DNA from 3 places in the Streptomyces sp. KM273126 genome. Region 2 is predicted to be linked to each of the others. Evidence: riboswitches for the same ligand, from Rfam matches in the RefSeq annotation. Region 2 holds a riboswitch; each other region holds the start of a gene.
What was found. A riboswitch is a leader RNA that binds a small molecule or an ion and turns the genes downstream of it on or off. The one in region 2 is predicted to bind cobalamin.

Region 1 (6,393 bases), 750 kb from region 2:
CCCTCCTCGCCGACGGCCTCGCACTGGATGTCGTATCCGTACTGGCAGTTGACGAAGACCTCCAGGTCGATACGGACGCCGCCCGCGGTCTCGAAGAGCATGATCTGCGGGTCATTCAGATGCGCGAACCGCTTGCTCGTGGCCCGTGGGGTGATCACCTGGGCGGAGACGATCTCGTCGTCGAGCAGCCAGCGCAGTACGTCGATCTCGTGCACGGCCGTGTCCTGGGCGGCCATCGCGGAGTGGTACGCGTCGGGCACGGTCGGGTTGCGGTGCGCGCAGTGCACGATCAGCGGCGTACCGAGGGAGCCGGAGGCGAGGACCTCCTTCATCTGGCGGTAGCCGGCGTCGAAGCGACGCATGAAGCCGACCTGGACGAGACGGCGGCCGTGGGCCTGCTCGGCCTCGACGACGCGCAGACAGTCCTCGGCGGTCGTCGCGAGGGGTTTCTCGCAGAACACGGGCTTCCCGGCCACGATGGCGTTCAGGACGTGCTCGGCGTGGGTCGGACCCCAGGAGGTGACGAGGACGGCGTCCACCTCGGGGGAGTTGATCAGGTCGGCGCCCGTCGGCAGAGCAGTGGCGCCGACGCGGGCGGCGACCTCGGCGGCGCGGGCGGCGTCGAGGTCGGTCACGGTGGTGACGGCGGCCCCGGTGACGACGTCGGTGAGGCGTCGTATGTGGTCCTGGCCGATCATTCCGGTGCCGATGACACCTACACGTACGGTCATGAAAACTCCTTGTATGGAAACTCCGGTCTGCAGGCCGGGAAGGAAACGGACTCGCCGGATGCGGAGCGTCCGCGTTGCGCTACGATGCGTCGCGCTCGGTAGCGATGACAAAGCCGTCGGGCCACCTCCTACTTGTCCACGGCGGGGCGCCGGGTACCGGTCAGGCCGCAGCCGGCCAGGTGCTCACGTGTGCGGACGGCGATGGGCAGCGGCACCTCGGGAGCGCACGGGTACAGGTCCTGCTCGACGATCACGAACAACTCGGCGTCCAGCCTGGCGAGTTCGGCCACGACGTCGGTGGGTTTGGGTACGCCCGCCGGAGGCGTCACGCACACCCCGCGTTTGACGGCCTCGCCGAAGGAGAGGTTCTCGGCGGCGACCTGGGCGAGGATCTCGGGGTCCATCTGCTTGATGTGGACGTAGCCGACGCGCTCGCCGAAACGGCGGATCAGGTCGAGGTTGTCGCCGCCGCCGTAGGCGACGTGCCCGGTGTCCAGGCAGAGGTTCGTGTAGCGGGAGTCGGACTCGTTCAGCAGCCGCTCGATCTCCGGCTGCGTCTGGATGTGGCTGTCGGCGTGCGGGTGGATGACGAGCCGTACGTCGTACTCGTCGAGGAGCAGGGTGCCGAGCCGGTCGGCGGCCCGTCCGAAGCCCGCCCACTGCGCGGCGGTCAGTTCCGGCGGCTCGGTGAACGCGCCGGTCTTCTCGTCCCGGTACATCGGCGGGATGAGGACGAGGTGGTGGGCGCCCGCGGCGGCGGTCAGGGCGGCCACCTGCCGGACGTGGGCGAGCATCTCGTCCCACGCCTCGGGGCGGTGCAGCGCGCCGAACGCGGTCCCGCCGGAGACCTTCAGTCCACGGGCGTCCAGCTCCTCCCTCAACCGCTGCGGGTCGGTGGGGAGGTAGCCGTACGGGCCGAGTTCGAGCCACTTGTAGCCGGCCTCGGCCAGCTCGTCGAGGAAGCGGGTGTACGGGACCTGGTGCTCGTCCTCGGGGAACCAGACGCCCCAGGAGTCGGGGGCGGAGCCGAGACACAGGTTGCCCACGACGGTGCGGAGGGGGGATGGCGTCGTTGCCATGGTGTACGTCCTTCGGAAGGGGACTGGGGGTGGTGACGACGTTGGGGCGGGTGGAGAAGCGGATGCCCTCAGGGCGATGGATCGTTGCGGCAGTGATGTGGTTGCTGCGCTCTACTAGCGCGCTCTAGTGTGCGAGTACGATGACCCCTGTCCGAATGTCATGTCAATAGCTTGTTGCCGGGGGATTTCGGGACCGCCCGTCAGTCGGGTGTGCCGACCGGCGTGATAGCTTGCCGACGCCAGTCGAACCCACGTGCGTGGGTCAGGGAATCCGGTGCGAATCCGGAGCTGACGCGCAGCGGTGAGGGGGACGGGCGGGGCATCGGCCACTGGACCGTACGACGGTCCGGGAAGGCGTTCCGTCCGGGTGATCCCGAGTCCGAAGACCTGCTGGCGGCCCCCGTGGTCGTACGACAGCGGGGGAGCACCGTACGACCGGGCTCCGCGCTAAGCGACCCCGGGGAAGCGGGGGCGCGCCCCCACGCCGCCCGGCACGCACTCTCGCCGCACCGGCCAAAGGCCCAAGTAGCTCCGCTACGAGGACCTTCGTCCGGCACGCCGAGAGCACGCACCGAACGACGCGGAAACGCACCCGCACTTCCCCGGACCCGCTTAGAGCCCTCGACGACCAAGGACTCACTCCCGTGCCGTTCGCACGTTTCGCCCGCCCCGCCGTTCCACTCGCTGTCGCCGCGCTCACCCTGACCAGCGGATGCGGGTCCGGCTCGTCCGCCGCCCCGGCCGCACGCGTCGCGGTCTCGCTCACCAACTGCGGGCACGCCGTGCGCGTCGAGTCACCGCCGAAGCGGGCCGTCTCCCTCAACCAGGGCACCACCGAGATCCTGCTCTCCCTCGGTCTCGCCGACCGCATGGCGGGCACGGCGACCTGGACGGACCCCGTGATGAAGGGGCTGGAGAAGGCGAACCGCGGCGTGCAGCGCATCGCCGACAACAACCCCTCCTTCGAGCGGGTGCTGGACACCGACCCCGACTTCGTCGCCGCCTCCTTCGTCTCCACCCTCGGCAAGGGCGGTGTGGCCACCCGCGACCAGTTCGAGAAGCTCGGCGTGCCCACGTACGTCTCCCCGTCCGACTGTGCGGGCAAGGACAACTCGGGCGACGGTGACGGGTCCCGGGCGAAACCGCTGACCATCGACACCGTGTACGGCGAAGTCCGTGACCTGGCCAAGGTGTTCGGAGTCGAGCAGCGCGGCGAGAAGCTGGTCGCGTCCCTCAAGAAGCGCATGGCCACGGCCACTTCGGGGATCGACGCCTCCGACGTGACTCTCCTGTACTGGTTCGCGAACTCCGAGTCCCCCTACATGGCGGGCTGCTGCGGCGCACCCGGCGTCATCACCCGGGCCCTGGGTGCGAAGAACGTCTTCGACGACACGCACGAGGAATGGCCCCAGATCAACTGGGAGACCGTCGCCGACCGCGATCCCGACGTGCTCGTCATCGGCGACCTGACGCGCGACTCGGAAACCGCCGAGTCCGCCGATCGGAAGATCGCGTTCCTGGAGTCCAACCCGGTCACCAGGAACATGACGGCCGTGAAGAACAAGAGGTATGTACTGCTCAGCGGGCAGGCCATGAACCCGACCATCCGCACGGTGGAGGGTGTGGAGCAAGTGGCTGCCGGACTGCGCGAGTTCGGGCTCGCCGGGTGACAACGCGCGGGCTGGTCCTCGGAGTGACCGGGGGCGCTCTGCTCTGCGGGTCCCTCGCCGTGGCGATCACCATCGGGCCGGCCGACATCCGCGTCGGTGACGTGTGGTCGGTCGTCGCCGCGCACGTTGGCTGGGGGAGCACCGGACTGAGCCCCGTCAGGGACGGGATCGTGTGGCAGCTGCGGCTGCCGCGCACCCTGCTGGCCGCCGTGTGCGGGGCCGGGCTCGCGGTCTGCGGGGTGGTCATGCAGTCCCTGCTGCGCAACCCGCTCGCCGACCCGTTCGTGCTCGGGGTGTCGTCCGGGGCGTCCACCGGAGCGGTCGCCGTGGTCGTGCTGGGGATCGGCGGCGGGGCCCTGTCGCTGTCGGCGGGTGCCTTCCTGGGCGCGCTGCTGTCGTTCGCGCTGGTGCTGCTGCTCAGCCACACGCTCGGCGGCACGACCGACCGGGTGGTGCTCTCGGGGGTGGCGTCGATGCAGCTCTTCTCCGCGCTGACCTCGTTCGTCGTGCTGACCGCGGCCGACGCCGAGACCACCCGCGGGGTGCTGTTCTGGCTGCTCGGCTCGCTCGGGGGTGCGGGCTGGACGGACGTGTGGGTGTGTCTGGGCGTGTTCGTGGCCGCCCTGCTGGTCTGCCTCGGGTACGCGCGCACGCTCGACGCCTTCGCCTTCGGGCAGGACGCGGCGGCCGCGCTGGGCGTGTCCGTCGCCCGCACCCGCCTCGTCCTGCTGTGCGTGACGGCGCTGCTCACGGCCGCGCTGGTCGCCTCCGCCGGAGCCATCGGCTTCGTCGGTCTCGTCCTGCCGCATGCCGCGCGTGCGCTGGTCGGACCGGGCCACGCCCGGCTGGTGCCGGTCGCCGCGCTGTCCGGAGCGGTGCTCCTCGTATGGGTGGACACGCTGGCCCGGACCGTGCTCGATCCCCAGGAGGTCCCCGTGGGGGTGGTGACCTCGCTGATCGGGGTGCCGGCGTTCGTGCTCGTCCTGTACCGGACGAGGAGGGCACGATGAGGCCGGGGCCGCGCGACGAACGGCTGCAACGGCCGCAGCGGCCACAACGGCCGAAAGGGCCGCATGAGGGCTCGGAGCACAGCGAGGGCCTGTGTGCCGACCGCGTCAGCCGCGGCGCCCACGGTCACCTCATCCTCGACGGTGTCAGCCTCGCCCCGGCGCCCGGCTCCACCGTCGGACTCCTCGGACCCAACGGCTCCGGCAAGTCCACCTTCCTGCGCCTGCTCGCCGGAGTGCTCGCCCCGGCCTCCGGGGTCGTGACGCTCGACGGCAGCCCGCTCACCGCGCTGCACCGCCGGGACATCGCCCGCCGGGTCGCCGTGGTCGAGCAACAGGCCGACACGCAGGTCGAGTTGAGCGTCCTCGATGTCGTACGGCTCGGCCGGGTCCCGCACCGCCGGGCGTGGACGCCCGCCTCCGCCGAGGACGAACGGGCCGTCCACGAGGCCCTGGACCGCACCGGCCTCACCGACCGCGCCGGCCAGTCCTGGCACACCCTGTCGGGCGGCGAGCGCCAACGCGTGCAGATCGCCCGCGCCCTCGCCCAGCAGCCACGGGAACTCCTCCTGGACGAGCCGACCAACCACCTCGACATCCAGCACCAGCTGGAGCTGCTGAACCTCGTCACCGGCCTCCCGGCCACCACCGTGATCGCCCTGCACGACCTCAACCTCGCGGCCCAGTACTGCGACGCGTTGCTCGTGCTCCGCGAAGGGCGTGTCGTGGCCCGGGGCACACCGCGCGACGTGCTCACCGAGGAACTGATCGCCGAGGTGTACGGGGTGAGGGCGGCCGTCACCTGCCCGGGGGACCGGCCGCACGTGCGGTACCTGGGGACCCTTCGCTGACCGGGTGACGCGGGAGACCCGAACGGGGGCCAAGGAGACCGTGCCGTGTGCGGAAGACCCGGCAAGATACCTGTAAGACCCGGCCGGACACCCGGGAAGACCGGCCGGACACCCTGTAAGACCCGGCCGGACACCCGGGAAGACCGGCCGGACACCCGGGAAGACCCGGCCAGATACCCGGAAGACCCGGCAAGATGCCCGGACCACCCGACCGGGTCCGCGCCTGCCGCGATCCTGCGCCGAGGGCCGTTCCGTCCTACGCTCACCCCGTGCTGCGTATCACCGACGCCCGCACCGGCGCACCCACCGAGGTCCGCCGGACCCTCACCCGCGTCCAGGCGCACGTGACCGGGGCCGGGACCTCGGCGCTGCGCGTACTGCTCGTCGCCGACGTGCTCGCACGGGCCCTGGAACTGGACCGCATCCCCGCCCTCACCATCGCCGATCCGCCCCCTGACCTTCGGAGACGCGCCGAGGCCCTCGGTATCCGACCGGCCGGGAGCACCGCCCCGGTCACCGGCCGCACCCTGCACGTGGCCGGACCGGACACCCCCGCACCGGAGGGCGGCATCCACATCCGGGTCGCCCCGGCAGCGGGCACGGCGGACGAATCCGTCCTGCGGTTCGCCCTGCTGGCCGTTCCCCGCACCGAACCCGCCGACCCGGGCGCGAGCGCCGACGAGGCCCGCGCCACCCTCGGGCGCTGGCGCAAGGCCGTCGCCACCTGGGCCACCCGCCCCTCCCGGCCCGTCCCCGAGCCCGTACGACACGACCTGCGCACCGCCTGGGAGAACGATCTGGACGTGCCCGCCGTGCTCGACGTCCTGCGCCGAGTCGAGCGCGCCGAGGACCTGCCCGACGGCGCCCGCTTCGAGACGTACGCCTACGCCGACCGCCTCCTCGGCCTCGACCTCACCCGCGACATCGGAGCCGCGCCATGACCGACACGACCGGCGCACTCCCGTGTACGCCGCGCAGACTCGTCGTCCTGCGGCACGCCAAGTCCGCCTGGCCCGCGGGCGTCCCCGACCACGACCGCCCGCTCGCCCCCCGTG
Region 2 (6,393 bases):
AAGAAGAAGAGGTGCTACGGCCTGAGCAGGACCAGGATGGTCAACTGGATCAAGGCCTTCAGCAACGAGGTGAAGCGGCAGACCGGCCGCCGGCCGGTGATCTACACGACCACGCACTGGTGGAAGACCTGCACCGGCAACAGCAGGGCCTTCGGCGCGAACCACGCGCTCTGGCTGGCGCGCTACAGCTCGGCGGGAGCGGGTGAGCTGCCCGCGGGCTGGAAGGTCTGGACGATCTGGCAGCACGACAACGGCAGCGGCAGCCTGCCGGGCGACCAGAACCTCTTCAACGGGTCGATGACCCAGCTGAAGCGGTTCGCGAAGGGCTAGGACCGGCCGGGCCCAACGCCCCGCGGGGCTGCGGGCACCCACGAGGACCCCGGGAAGGACTCACCCGGGGTCCTCACGCATTGGTGGCCCGCACGCAGGCACGGCCCGCACGACCCGCACGCAGGCACCGCCGGAAGGCCTACAGAGGGTATGCGGAATGAAACAGTCCGCATCTGTTCGAGGCACAATGCCTTCAGAGCGCCCCCAACTGGCCGCCAGGGCACGTCCCTCAACGCAAGCGGAACGCCGGTACCTCAATCGGTACACCCCCCAGCCCGCTCCAGTTCATCTTTCGTTCACTCAGGTTGCCTACGGTCCACACGTAACTGGCGTCCAAAAGAAGTCCGGGTAAATGGAAAACTTCTCGCTGATCCTCGCGGTCGTGGTGATCACCGCGCTCGCGTTCGATTTTACGAACGGTTTCCACGACACCGCCAACGCGATGGCCACCACCATCTCGACCGGCGCGATGAAGCCCAAGGTCGCGGTGGCCATGTCCGCCGTGCTCAACCTTGTCGGCGCCTTCCTCTCCATCGAGGTGGCGAACACGATCTCCAAAGGCCTCGTGGACGAGACCGGCATACGACCGGAGGTGATCTTCGCGGCGCTGGTCGGCGCCATCCTCTGGAACCTGCTGACCTGGCTCGTCGGACTTCCCTCCAGTTCGTCGCACGCCCTCATGGGCGGTCTGATCGGCGCGACCATCGCGTCGGCCGGCACGGGCGCGGTGCACGGTGACGTCCTCGTCACCAAGGTGCTGATCCCCGCCGTCGCGGCGCCGCTGGTCGCGGGCATCGCCGCGATGATCGCCGCGCGGCTGACGTACACCATCGGCAAGAACGCCCACGAGAAGGCCACGTCCAAGGGCTACCGCGCCGGCCAGATCACCTCGGCCGGACTGGTCTCGCTGGCCCACGGCACGAACGACGCCCAGAAGACGATGGGCATCATCACCCTGGCCCTGGTCGCCGGCGGTGCGCTCGCCCCCGACTCCGACCCGCCGGTCTGGGTCATCCTGTCCGCCGGTCTCGCCATCGCGCTCGGCACCTACCTGGGCGGCTGGCGCATCATCCGGACGATGGGCAAGGGCCTCACCGATCTCCAGCCGCAGCAGGGCTTCGCCGCCCAGACCAGCGCGGCCACGGTCATCCTGGCCTCCTCCCACCTCGGCTTCTCCCTCTCCACCACGCACTCCGTCTCCGGCGCCGTGATGGGCGCGGGCCTCGGCCGCAAGGGCGGTGTGGTCCGCTGGTCCACGGCCACCCGCATGTTCGTGGCCTGGGGCCTGACCCTCCCGGCCGCGGCCCTGGTCGGCGCCGGCGCCGAGTGGGTGACGTCCTTCGGCAGCTGGGGCACGGCGCTGGTCGCCGTCTTCCTCGTCGCGTCCAGCGCCGCGATCTGGCTGGCCTCGCGCCGCGAGGTGGTCGACCACACCAACGTCAACGACACCGACGAGCCCGCCGGCGTCGTGACCACGGCCGTCGCGGCGGTCACCCCGCCCCCGTTCGGCACCCTCACCGACGACCTCCCGGCCACCGTCCCCGACCACGCTCCCGCCGAGACCCCGGCGAAGCCCCCGGCGACCGCTCTCTGAGCAAGGAAGACACACCACCATGCACATCGACTGGGCAGCCCTCGGCTCCGTCTTCGGAGTCAGTCTCGTGGTCACCGTGGCCCTCGTCGGCCTCTTCACCCTCGGCATCCTCGGCCTCTCCAAGCGCGAGACGGCCACGGCCTCCGGCACCTCGGCGGCTCTCGCCACGACGGCGGCATACGCCTGCTTCGCCGCGTGCGCGGCGGCGGTGACGTACGGGATCTATCTGATCGTGGCCTGACACCGGGGCCACGCGAACGAGTGGGGTGCGGGACGGATCACCGTCCCGCACCCCACTCGTATGTGGGCCTCAGCACACTCTCCCTTCGCAGGTCAACGGCAAGTTGACGGCTCTTCCAAGGGCGTGGTGGACTGCCGGAGCCATGTACGACGGCAGAAGAGGAAGCCGGTGAAAGTCCGGCGCGGTCCCGCCACTGTGACCGGGGTAGCAATCCCCGGGAGCCAGGAACTCTAGCCGCCGGTCTCGTCGAACCAGGGCGTGGACACCCTGAGTGAGGACATATCGCCATGCTCGGCTGCCGATTGAGATCCAGCACCAGCGCTCTGCCGTATCCAGCGGTCACCTCGGTCACAGTGGCCGGCTGAACGCATGCGTGCCGATCGCGTCTTCGCGTACGGCGCCGCCGCCGGGCTTCTCGGCGACCTGCTCCTGGGCGATCCTCGCCGGGGGCATCCGGTCGCCGTGTTCGGGCGTGCCGCGGGCGCCGTGGAACGGGTGTTGTGGCGGGACCACCGGGGGTGGGGCGCGCTGCACACCGCCGTGTGCGTGGGGGGTGTCGTGTCCCTCGCCACCGCCGCCGCACGGGCTGTACGTCCATCCCCTGCCGCCTCCGTCGCGCTGACCGGAGCGGCCACCTGGGCCGTGGTCGGGGGGACTTCGCTCGCGCGGGAGGCCCGGGTCATCGGGCGGGCGCTTCAGGCGGGGGACGTCGACGCCGCCCGGGAACGCCTACCGCATCTGTGCGGGCGGGATCCGGAGGCCCTTGATGCCGACGGGATCGCCCGCGCCGTCGTCGAGTCCGTTGCCGAGAACACGTCCGATGCCGTCGTGGGCGCGCTCGTGTGGGGGGCCCTCGGTGGTGTGCCCGGGCTCCTCGGGTTCCGGGCCGTCAACACCCTTGACGCCATGGTGGGTCACAAGTCGCCCAGGTACCGGCGGTACGGGTGGGCCTCCGCCCGCCTGGACGACCTCGCGGGCTGGCCGGGCGCGCGGCTGACCGCTGTCCTGGCAGCGGTGGCCGGTCCGGACCCGCGCGGTGCCGTACGGGCCTGGCGGGCGGACGCGGCGAAGCATCCGAGCCCCAACGCCGGTCCCGTGGAGGCATCGTTCGCGGGGGCACTGGGGGTGCGGCTCGGCGGAACGCTGTCCTACGCGGGGCGGGTGGAGCACCGGCCCGTACTCAACGCAGAAGGGCGTGCCGTCGCCACACGGGACATCGAGCGGGCCGTGCGGCTGTCCCGGCGCGTCGGCCTGCTGGCTCTCGGCGTCAGTGTGGCCGGGCGGGTTCTGACACGGATTCCGGCACGGATTCCAACACGGTTTCAGGCACGGATTCCGGCACGGTGGTTTCCGGCAGGGGGGCGTACATCATGAGCGGTGGTCTTCTCGTCGCCGGCACCACATCCGATGCCGGAAAGAGCGTCGTGACCGCCGGGATCTGCCGGTGGCTGGTGCGGCGGGGCGTCAAGGTCGCGCCCTTCAAGGCGCAGAACATGTCCCTCAACTCGTTCGTGACGCGGGAGGGCGCCGAGATCGGGCGCGCTCAGGCCATGCAGGCCCAGGCGTGCCGAGTCGAGCCCACCGCGCTCATGAATCCCGTGCTGCTCAAGCCCGGCAGCGAGCAGAGCAGTCAGGTGGTGCTCATGGGCAGGCCCGTGGGCGAGCTGAGTGCGCGCGGGTACCACGGCGGACGGCAGCAGCAACTTCTCGGTACCGTCCTCGACTGTCTCGCCGAGTTGCGGGGCACGTATGACGCGGTGATCTGTGAGGGGGCCGGCAGTCCGGCCGAGATCAATCTGCGGCGCACCGACATCGTGAACATGGGGATCGCCCGGAACGCCCGGCCGCGGCTACCCGTTCTCGTCGTCGGGGACATCGACCGCGGGGGCGTCTTCGCCTCCTTCTTCGGGACCGTCGCCCTGCTGGGCCGGGAGGACCAGGCGCTGGTGGCCGGCTTCCTCGTCAACAAGTTCCGTGGGGACGTGTCCCTGCTGGAGCCCGGACTGGACATGCTGCACGGGCTCACCGGGCGGCGGACGTACGGCGTCCTGCCCTTCCGGCACGGCCTCGGGATCGACGAGGAGGACGGGATGGCGGTCTCCCTGCGGGGGACCGTGCGGGAGTCGAACGTCGCTCCCCCCGTCGGCGAGGACGTCCTGCGGGTCGCCGTCTGCGCCATCCCGCTCATGTCCAACTTCACCGACGTGGACGCGCTGGCCGCCGAACCCGGCGTCGTCGTACGGTTCGTGGACCGGCCCGAGGAACTCGCCGACGCGGATCTGGTGGTGGTCCCCGGCACTCGGGGAACCGTCCGTGCCCTTCAGTGGCTGCGGGAGCGCGGCCTCGCCGACGTGCTCGTCCGCAGGGCCGCCGACGGCCGCCCCGTGCTCGGCGTCTGCGGCGGCTTCCAGATCCTCGGCGAGCACATCGAGGACGACGTCGAGTCCCGGGCGGGACAGGTGGACGGCCTCGGGGTCCTGCCCGTGCGGGTGCGGTTCGCCCGCGAGAAGACCCTCACCCGTCCCGTCGGCGAGGCCCTCGGCGAGCACGTCGAGGGATACGAGATCCACCACGGAGTCGCCGACGTCACGGGCGGTGAAACCTTCCTGGACGGGTGCCGGGTCGGTGCCGTCTGGGGCACGCACTGGCACGGCTCGCTGGAGTCGGACGGTTTCCGGCGGGCCTTCCTGCGCGAGGTGGCCGCCGCCGCGGGGCGTCGCTTCGTGCCGGCCCCCGACACGTCGTTCGCCGCGCTGCGCGAGGAACAACTCGACCGGCTCGGCGACCTGATCGAGGAACACGCGGACACGGACGCGCTGTGGCGGCTCATCGAGTCGGGCGCGCCGCAAGGACTGCCCTTCATTCCACCGGGAGCGCCCGCATGAGCACAGTGTTGTTGTTGTCGACCGCCGACACCGATCTGCTGGCGGCCCGTGCCTCCGGTGCCCCGTACCGGATCGGCAACCCGACCCGGGTCGATGTCGCCGAGGAGCTGCCGGGGCTGATCGAGGGCGCGGACATCGCAGTCGTACGGTTGCTGGGCGGCAAGCGCGCCTGGGAGGACGGGCTGGCCGCGCTCAGGGCGTCCGGCGTCCCGACCGTGCTGCTCGGCGGGGAGAGCGTGCCCGACGCGGAGTTGATGGCCGAGTCGTCCGTGCCGGCGGGTGTGGTGGCGCAGGCGCTGCGCTACCTCGTCGAGGGCGGGCCCGCCAACCTCACCGAGATGGCCCGCTTCCTGTCCGACACCGTGCTGCTCACGGGCGAGGGCTTCGACGAGCCGCAGAAGATGCCCGAGTACGGGGTCCATGGCGAGCGCCCCCGGGTAGAGGGCCGCCCGACGGTCGGCGTCCTCTTCTACCGGGCCCACGAACTGAGCGGCAACACCGCCTTCGTGGACACCCTGTGCGACGCCATCGAGGCGCGGGGAGCGAACGCGCTCCCCGTCCACTGCGGTTCGCTGCGCGGCGCGGACGCCGGGCTCTACGAGCTCCTCGGGCAGGCCGACACGCTCGTCGCCACCGTGCTCGCGGCCGGCGGCACACACGCCTCGCAGGCGTCGGCGGGCGGTGACGAGGAGTCCTGGGACATCGGAGCGCTCGCCGACCTCGACGTCCCCGTGCTCCAGGGACTCTGCCTGACCTCGTCGAGGAGCGCCTGGGACGAGTCCGACGCCGCCCTCTCCCCCATGGACGCGGCGATGCAGGTCGCGATCCCGGAGTTCGACGGGCGGATCGTCACGGTCCCGTTCTCGTTCAAGGAGCAGGGGCCGGACGACGTCCCGGTGTACGTCGCCGACCCGGAGCGGGCCGGCCGGGTCGCCGGAATCGCCGTACGGCACGCGCGGTTGAGGCACAAGAAGAACGCCGACAAGAAGATCGCCCTCGTCTTCACCGCGTACCCGACCAAGCACTCCCGCGTCGGCAACGCGGTCGGTCTCGACACACCCGCCTCGGCCGTACGGCTGTTGGACGCGCTCCGGGACGCGGGGTACTCGCTCACCGAATACCCCTCCGGCGGCGACGAGTTGATCCACCGGCTCATCGAGGCCGGCGGTCACGACGTCGAGTGGCTGACGGAGGAGCAACTGGCGGCAGCGCCCGCGCGCGTGCCGCTGGCCGACTACCGGGCGTGGTTCGACAAGCTCGACCCCGAACTGCGCGACGGGATGGTGGAAGCGTGGGGCGAGCCGCCGGGCTCCCTGTACGTGGACGGCGACGACATCGTGCTG
Region 3 (6,393 bases), on a different contig from region 2:
GCGGTTGAGGCGGCCAGGGGCCTGCGCTGGTACGTACGGGAGTTGACCGACGAGTCGGCGTACGACCGTTACGTGGCGTACCTGCGCGCGGGGCACCCGGACGCGCCGGTGCCGTCCCGGCGGGAGTTCGAGCGCATGCGGACCGACCGGCAGGAGTCGGATACCCGACAGGGTTTCCGCTGCTGCTGAGTTCGCCCCGGGTGCCGCATGTGTGCCGAGTTCGTGCCGAGTGTTGTGCCGAGCACACAACCTCCGCATCCGATATCCGGACGGGGGGTTCCGTACGGCGTGAACGTCCCTTACATTTCCTGCGCGTTGCACAGGTGATCAGTGAGGGGACGGAGCCGGAACATGTCGGATGCGCCTGAAGTGAAACCGCCGGTGGTGACACCGGTGAGAGTGGTCATCGCCCTCTGTCTGTTCGCCCCGTTCGTGGCGATGCTCTGGGTCGGCTCGTACGCCAAGACCGACCCCACGCTCATCGGCATCCCGTTCTTCTACTGGTACCAGATGGCCTGGGTGCTCATCTCCACGGCCCTCACCGCGATCGCGTACAAGCTGTGGCAGCGTGACCAGCGCGAACAGCGTGCCCGTGCCGCCTCGAAGGGTGGTGCGGACGCGTGAAGGACGGCGTGAACGGCGTCGCGCTCGCCGTCTTCATCTTCTTCTTCCTGGCCGTCACGGTCATGGGCTTCCTGGCCGCCCGCTGGCGCAAGGCCGAGAACGAGCAGAGCCTCGACGAATGGGGCCTGGGCGGACGGTCGTTCGGCACCTGGGTCACCTGGTTCCTGCTCGGCGGCGACCTGTACACCGCCTACACCTTCGTGGCGGTACCGGCGGCGATCTACGCGGCGGGTGCGGCCGGCTTCTTCGCCGTGCCCTACACGATCCTGATCTACCCGCTGATCTTCACGTTCCTGCCCCGCCTGTGGTCGGTGTCCCACAAGCACGGGTACGTCACGACGTCGGACTTCGTGCGCGGCCGGTTCGGCTCGAAGAGCCTGTCGCTGGCGGTGGCCCTCACCGGCATCCTGGCGACGATGCCGTACATCGCGCTCCAACTGGTCGGCATCCAGGCCGTGCTGGACGTGATGGGCGTCGGTGGCGGCGAGAACACCCACTGGTTCATCAAGGACCTGCCGCTGCTGATCGCCTTCGGTGTGCTGGCCGCGTACACGTACTCCTCGGGTCTGCGTGCCCCGGCGCTGATCGCGTTCGTGAAGGACACGCTGATCTACCTCGTCATCGCGGTGGCGATCATCTACATCCCGATCAAGCTGGGCGGCTTCGACGAGATCTTCGCCAAGGCAGGGGAGGCGTACGCGCAGGTCAACCCGGCGACGGACAAGCCACGCGGTGCCGTCGTCCCTCCGGAGGCCTCCCAGTGGACGTACGCGACCCTGGCCCTCGGCTCGGCGCTCGCGCTCTTCATGTACCCGCACTCGATCACAGCGACGCTGTCCTCGAAGAGCCGTGAGGTGATCCGCCGCAACACCACGATCCTGCCGCTGTACTCCCTGATGCTGGGCCTGCTCGCGCTGCTGGGCTTCATGGCGATCGCGGCCGGCGTCAACGTCAGCAACGGGCAGCTGGCCATTCCGCAGCTGTTCGAGGACATGTTCCCGGACTGGTTCGCGGGCGTGGCCTTCGCGGCGATCGGCATCGGCGCGCTCGTTCCGGCGGCCATCATGTCCATCGCGGCCGCGAACCTCTTCACCCGCAACATCTACAAGGACTTCATCAAGCCGGACGCGACGGCCGAGCAGGAGACCAAGGTCTCGAAGCTGGTGTCACTGCTGGTGAAGGTGGGCGCCCTGGCGTTCGTCCTCACGATGGACAAGACGGTCGCCATCAACTTCCAGCTGCTGGGCGGCATCTGGATCCTGCAGACCTTCCCGGCCCTGGTCGGCGGACTGTTCACGCGCTGGTTCCACCGCTGGGCGCTGCTCGCGGGCTGGGCGGTCGGCATGGTGTACGGCACGGTGGCCGCGTACGGCGTCGCCTCCCCGACCCAGCAGCACTTCGGCGGCTCCAACGCGGAGATTCCGGGTCTCGGCGAGATCGGCTACATCGGTCTGACGGCGTTCGTGCTCAATGTGATCGTCACGGTCGTCCTCACCTTCGTCCTGAAGGCGGCCAAGGCCCCCGAGGGCATCGACGAGACGAAGCCGGAGGACTACACGGCGGACGCGGGCGACGCGGGTGTGCAGGTGGAACTGCCTCCGGCCACGGCCGGCTCGGCCCACTAGCCGCGGGTAGGGGCGAGCAGGGTTTTTCTCCGCCCCCGCCGCCCTACCCGTCCCATCCCGGGGCTCCGCCCCGGACCCCGCTCCTCAAACGCCGGACGGGCTGATTGTCAGCCCGTCCGGCGTTTGAGGACGAGGCCGTTCAGGCCGACAGAGGGGTCCGGGGCGCAGCCCCAGGGATGGGTATGGGTAGGGGCGGCGGGGGCGAGAAACATCCGTGAGCCGGAGACGCCGCTGCAGCAGACGACGCGGCCTCATCCGCCACCCCCAGGAGGTGCCCCATGACGCCCCGCCCCCGATCGTCCTCGACAGCGATCCCGGCATCGACGACGCCCTGGCCCTGCAGTACCTGCTCGGCACGGGACGATGGGACCTGAAGGCCTACACCTCCGTCGGCGGCAACCTCCCCGCCGAGCAGACGTACCTGAACGCCCGCGCCCTCACCAGAGCCTTCGGCATCGACACCGACGTACCGGTCCACCGCGGCACCGGCCGCCCCCTCACCCGCCTCCCGTACACGGCCGCGACCGCCTTCCACGGCCCCGCGGGCCTCGGCAACGAGACGCTGCCCGACTCCACGGCCGCCCACCTGCCGGAATCCTCCGCGCAGGCCCTGCTCAGGCTGTCCCGGGAGTACGAGGGCGAGCTCACCGTGTGCGCCACGGGCCCGCTCACCAACGTGGCGATCGCGCTCCTGGAGGACCCGGGCTTCGCCCACCGTGTCAGGAAGTTCGTGTTCATGGGCGGCGCCGCACAGGTGCCGGGGAACATCACACCGGTCGCCGAGTTCAACATCTGGGCCGACCCGGACGCCGCCGAGGTGGTCCTCTCCTCCGGCATCCCGTTCACCATGGTCGACCTGGACGCCTCGCACCACTGGCTGGTCCGCCCCGCCGACCTGGCCGTCCTGGAGGCGGCGGGCCCGGGCACGGCGCTGGCCGCCCGCCTGCTGCGGGCCTACATGGACGCCTACCAGCGCCACGGCGGAGACGACGCCTGCCCGCTGCACGATCCGCTCGCCGTGGGCGCGTGCGCGGACGAGTCGTACCTCACCACCGAGGAGGGCGCCGTCATCGTCGAGTCCACGAGCGAACTCACCCGCGGCAAGACGGTGTTCGTCCCCTCGGCCGCCTCACGCGTCTTCTACGCCGGCTCCCCCGCCCTCACCGCCCGCATGGCCCTCACGGGCCGCGTCGCCCTGGGCCCGGGCCCGCGCGACTTCTCGAAGGACTTCGTCGCGACGTTGCCGCGGTGGCCTGGGGTGGGCTGAGCCCACATCCGTCGGCACCACATCCGTCGGCACCACGTCCGTCGGCACCCACGCGAAATCCGCAGGCCGCTGTCGCACCCGTCCGGCACACTCCCCACCATGGACATCACGATCAGGCAGGCGCGACCCGACGAGTACGAGGCCATCGGGGAGATCACCGCACAGGCGTACCTGGGCGACGGTCTGCTCGACTTCGGAGAGAGCGACGAGTACCTCGGCGAGCTGCGGGACGTGGCCAAGCGGGCCGCCGCGGCCGAGGTGTTCGTCGCCGTCGGGGACGGCCGGGTGCTCGGCGCGGTGACCTTCGTACCGGCCGGCGGGCCCATGGCCGACATCGCGCGGCCCGGGGAGGCGGAGATACGGATGCTCGCGGTGGCCGGTGAGGCCCGGGGCCGGGGTGCCGGGGAGGCGCTCGTCCGTACCTGCGTCGAGCGGGCGCGGGCCACGCCCGGCTGCGTCCGCATGGTCCTGTCCACGCAGCGCTCCATGCACGCGGCCCACCGGATCTACGAACGCCTGGGTTTCACCCGCACCCCCGACCGCGACTGGAACCCGCTCCCGCACCTCGACATCGCTCTCCTGACCTATGAATTGACGTTCTGACACCGCCACGACACAACATGTGGGGGTGCTTCAGCAGCCCGGCACAAGATGTATGCTCGTGCTCGCTGTCGCCGCAGGGGAATCCGGTGCGAATCCGGAACTGTCCCGCAACGGTGTACTTGCGTGTGTTCGCACGCATGGTCAGTCCGAGGACCTGCCGACAGTGCACCCGGCCGTCCGGTCCGGGTGCCCGACGTCCGGGCCTCGTGGAATGGGCCGGTGGACGCGACGCCGTGTGCGCTCGTGAGCTGCCCCCTGCCCTCCGCAAGGCCCCGTGCCGAGCGAGGGAGTGCCCCCACGTGACCATCGCGCCAGCCGACCCGGTTTCAGCGACCGAGGTAGCCGAGGAAGCCGAGTCGACCGCGGCAAGCAGGGTGATCGCGGCAACCGAGGTGATCGAGGCGACCACGGCGGAGTCCGACGGCCCCGGAACCGCGTTGCTGCGGACCCTGACCGAGCTGACCGCAGACCTCCCCGACGCCGACCCCGGACGGGTCGCCGCCGCCGCGCTGCGCGGCCGGTCCGCGCACGCCGACGAGACGGAGCTGCGCGGGCTGGCCACCGAGGCGGCGGCCGGTCTCATCTCGGAGGACCCGGCGTACTCGAAGCTGGCCGCCCGGCTGCTGACGATCGGTATCGCGGCCGAGGCAGCCTCGCAGGGCGTCACGTCGTTCTCCGGGTCCGTCGCCGTGGGCCACCGCGAGGGTCTCATCGCGGACCGCACCGCCGCGTTCGTAAGGCTGCACACGGCCCGCCTCGACGCGCTCGTCGACCCGGCCGCCGACGACCGCTTCGGCTACTTCGGGCTGCGTACGCTGCACAGCCGGTACCTGCTCCGGCACCCGATCACCCGCAAGGTCGTCGAGACGCCCCAGTACTTCATGCTGCGCGTCGCCGCCGGTCTCGCCGAGGACGACACCCCCCGGTCCGTGGACGAGGTCGCCGCGCTCTACGGGCTCATGAGCCGTCTCGACTACCTGCCGTCCTCCCCCACGCTCTTCAACTCCGGTACCCGGCACGCACAGATGTCGTCCTGCTACCTCCTCGACTCCCCGAAGGACGAGCTGGACTCCATCTACGACCGCTACCAGCAGGTCGCCCGGCTGTCGAAGCACGCGGGCGGCATCGGCATCGCGTACTCCCGCATCCGTTCCCGCGGTTCACTGATCCGCGGCACGAACGGGCACTCCAACGGCATCGTCCCGTTCCTGAAGACCCTCGACGCCTCGGTCGCCGCCGTGAACCAGGGCGGCCGGCGCAAGGGCGCGGCCGCGGTCTACCTGGAGACCTGGCACTCGGACATCGAGGAGTTCCTGGAGCTGCGGGACAACACGGGCGAGGACGCCCGCCGCACCCACAACCTGAACCTCGCGCACTGGATCCCGGACGAGTTCATGCGCCGGGTGAACGAGGACGGCGTCTGGTCCCTGTTCTCCCCCGCCGACGTGCCCGAGCTCGTGGACCTGTGGGGCGAGGAGTTCGACGCCGCGTACCGGAAGGCGGAGGCGGCTGGGCTCGCCAGGAAGACCATTCCGGCCCGCGACCTGTACGGCCGGATGATGCGCACCCTCGCTCAGACCGGCAACGGCTGGATGACCTTCAAGGACGCCGCCAACCGCACGGCCAACCAGACGGCCGAGCCCGGCCACGTCGTCCACTCCTCGAACCTGTGCACCGAGATCCTGGAGGTCACGGACGACGGGGAGACGGCGGTCTGCAACCTGGGGTCCGTCAACCTCGGTGCGTTCGTCGACCGGACGACCGGCGACATCGACTGGGAGCGGCTCGACGCCACCGTCCGCACGGCAGTCACCTTCCTCGACCGCGTCGTCGACATCAACTTCTACCCGACCGAGCAGGCGGCCCGCTCGAACGCCAGGTGGCGGCCCGTCGGCCTGGGCGCGATGGGCCTCCAGGACGTCTTCTTCCAACTGCGCCTGCCCTTCGACTCGCCCGAGGCCAAGGCCCTGTCCACCCGTATCGCCGAGCGCATCATGCTCGCCGCGTACGAGACCTCCGCCGACCTCGCCGAACGCAGCGGTTCGCTGCCCGCCTGGGAGAAGACGCGCACCGCCCGGGGCGTCCTGCACCCCGACCACTATGACGTGCGACTGACCTGGCCGGACCGCTGGTCGGCGCTGCGCGAGCGGATCGCGGCGACGGGCCTGCGCAACTCCCTCCTCCTCGCGATCGCCCCCACCGCCACCATCGCCTCGATCGCGGGCGTGTACGAGTGCATCGAGCCGCAGGTCTCCAACCTGTTCAAGCGCGAGA

Region 1: another riboswitch for cobalamin. It lies ahead of E0500_RS37340 (ABC transporter substrate-binding protein); the one in region 2 lies ahead of E0500_RS33995 (cobalamin biosynthesis protein).
Region 3: another riboswitch for cobalamin. It lies ahead of E0500_RS16100 (ribonucleoside-diphosphate reductase subunit alpha); the one in region 2 lies ahead of E0500_RS33995 (cobalamin biosynthesis protein).

The regions. Positions count from the first base shown of each region.
Region 1 covers NZ_SJXB02000002.1:1,519,165-1,525,557, forward strand. Annotated here, with positions in the region: gene E0500_RS37330 (Gfo/Idh/MocA family protein) at 1-731, opposite strand, end outside; gene E0500_RS37335 (TIM barrel protein) at 860-1,810, opposite strand; cobalamin riboswitch at 2,034-2,220, shown strand; gene E0500_RS37340 (ABC transporter substrate-binding protein) at 2,455-3,480, shown strand; gene E0500_RS37345 (iron chelate uptake ABC transporter family permease subunit) at 3,477-4,490, shown strand; gene E0500_RS37350 (ABC transporter ATP-binding protein) at 4,487-5,338, shown strand; gene E0500_RS37355 (hypothetical protein) at 5,608-6,279, shown strand; gene E0500_RS37360 (histidine phosphatase family protein) at 6,276-6,393, shown strand, end outside.
Region 2 covers NZ_SJXB02000002.1:768,027-774,419, reverse strand. Annotated here, with positions in the region: gene E0500_RS34010 (lysozyme) at 1-330, shown strand, start outside; gene E0500_RS34005 (inorganic phosphate transporter) at 683-1,924, shown strand; gene E0500_RS34000 (hypothetical protein) at 1,944-2,165, shown strand; cobalamin riboswitch at 2,276-2,419, shown strand; gene E0500_RS33995 (cobalamin biosynthesis protein) at 2,535-3,539, shown strand; gene E0500_RS33990 (cobyric acid synthase) at 3,536-5,050, shown strand; gene cobN (cobaltochelatase subunit CobN) at 5,047-6,393, shown strand, end outside.
Region 3 covers NZ_SJXB02000001.1:3,715,268-3,721,660, reverse strand. Annotated here, with positions in the region: gene E0500_RS16125 (YbdD/YjiX family protein) at 1-189, shown strand, start outside; gene E0500_RS16130 (carbon starvation CstA family protein) at 1-8, shown strand, start outside; gene E0500_RS16120 (DUF3311 domain-containing protein) at 352-624, shown strand; gene mctP (monocarboxylate uptake permease MctP) at 621-2,249, shown strand; gene E0500_RS16110 (nucleoside hydrolase) at 2,464-3,516, shown strand; gene E0500_RS16105 (GNAT family N-acetyltransferase) at 3,616-4,119, shown strand; cobalamin riboswitch at 4,155-4,296, shown strand; gene E0500_RS16100 (ribonucleoside-diphosphate reductase subunit alpha) at 4,494-6,393, shown strand, end outside.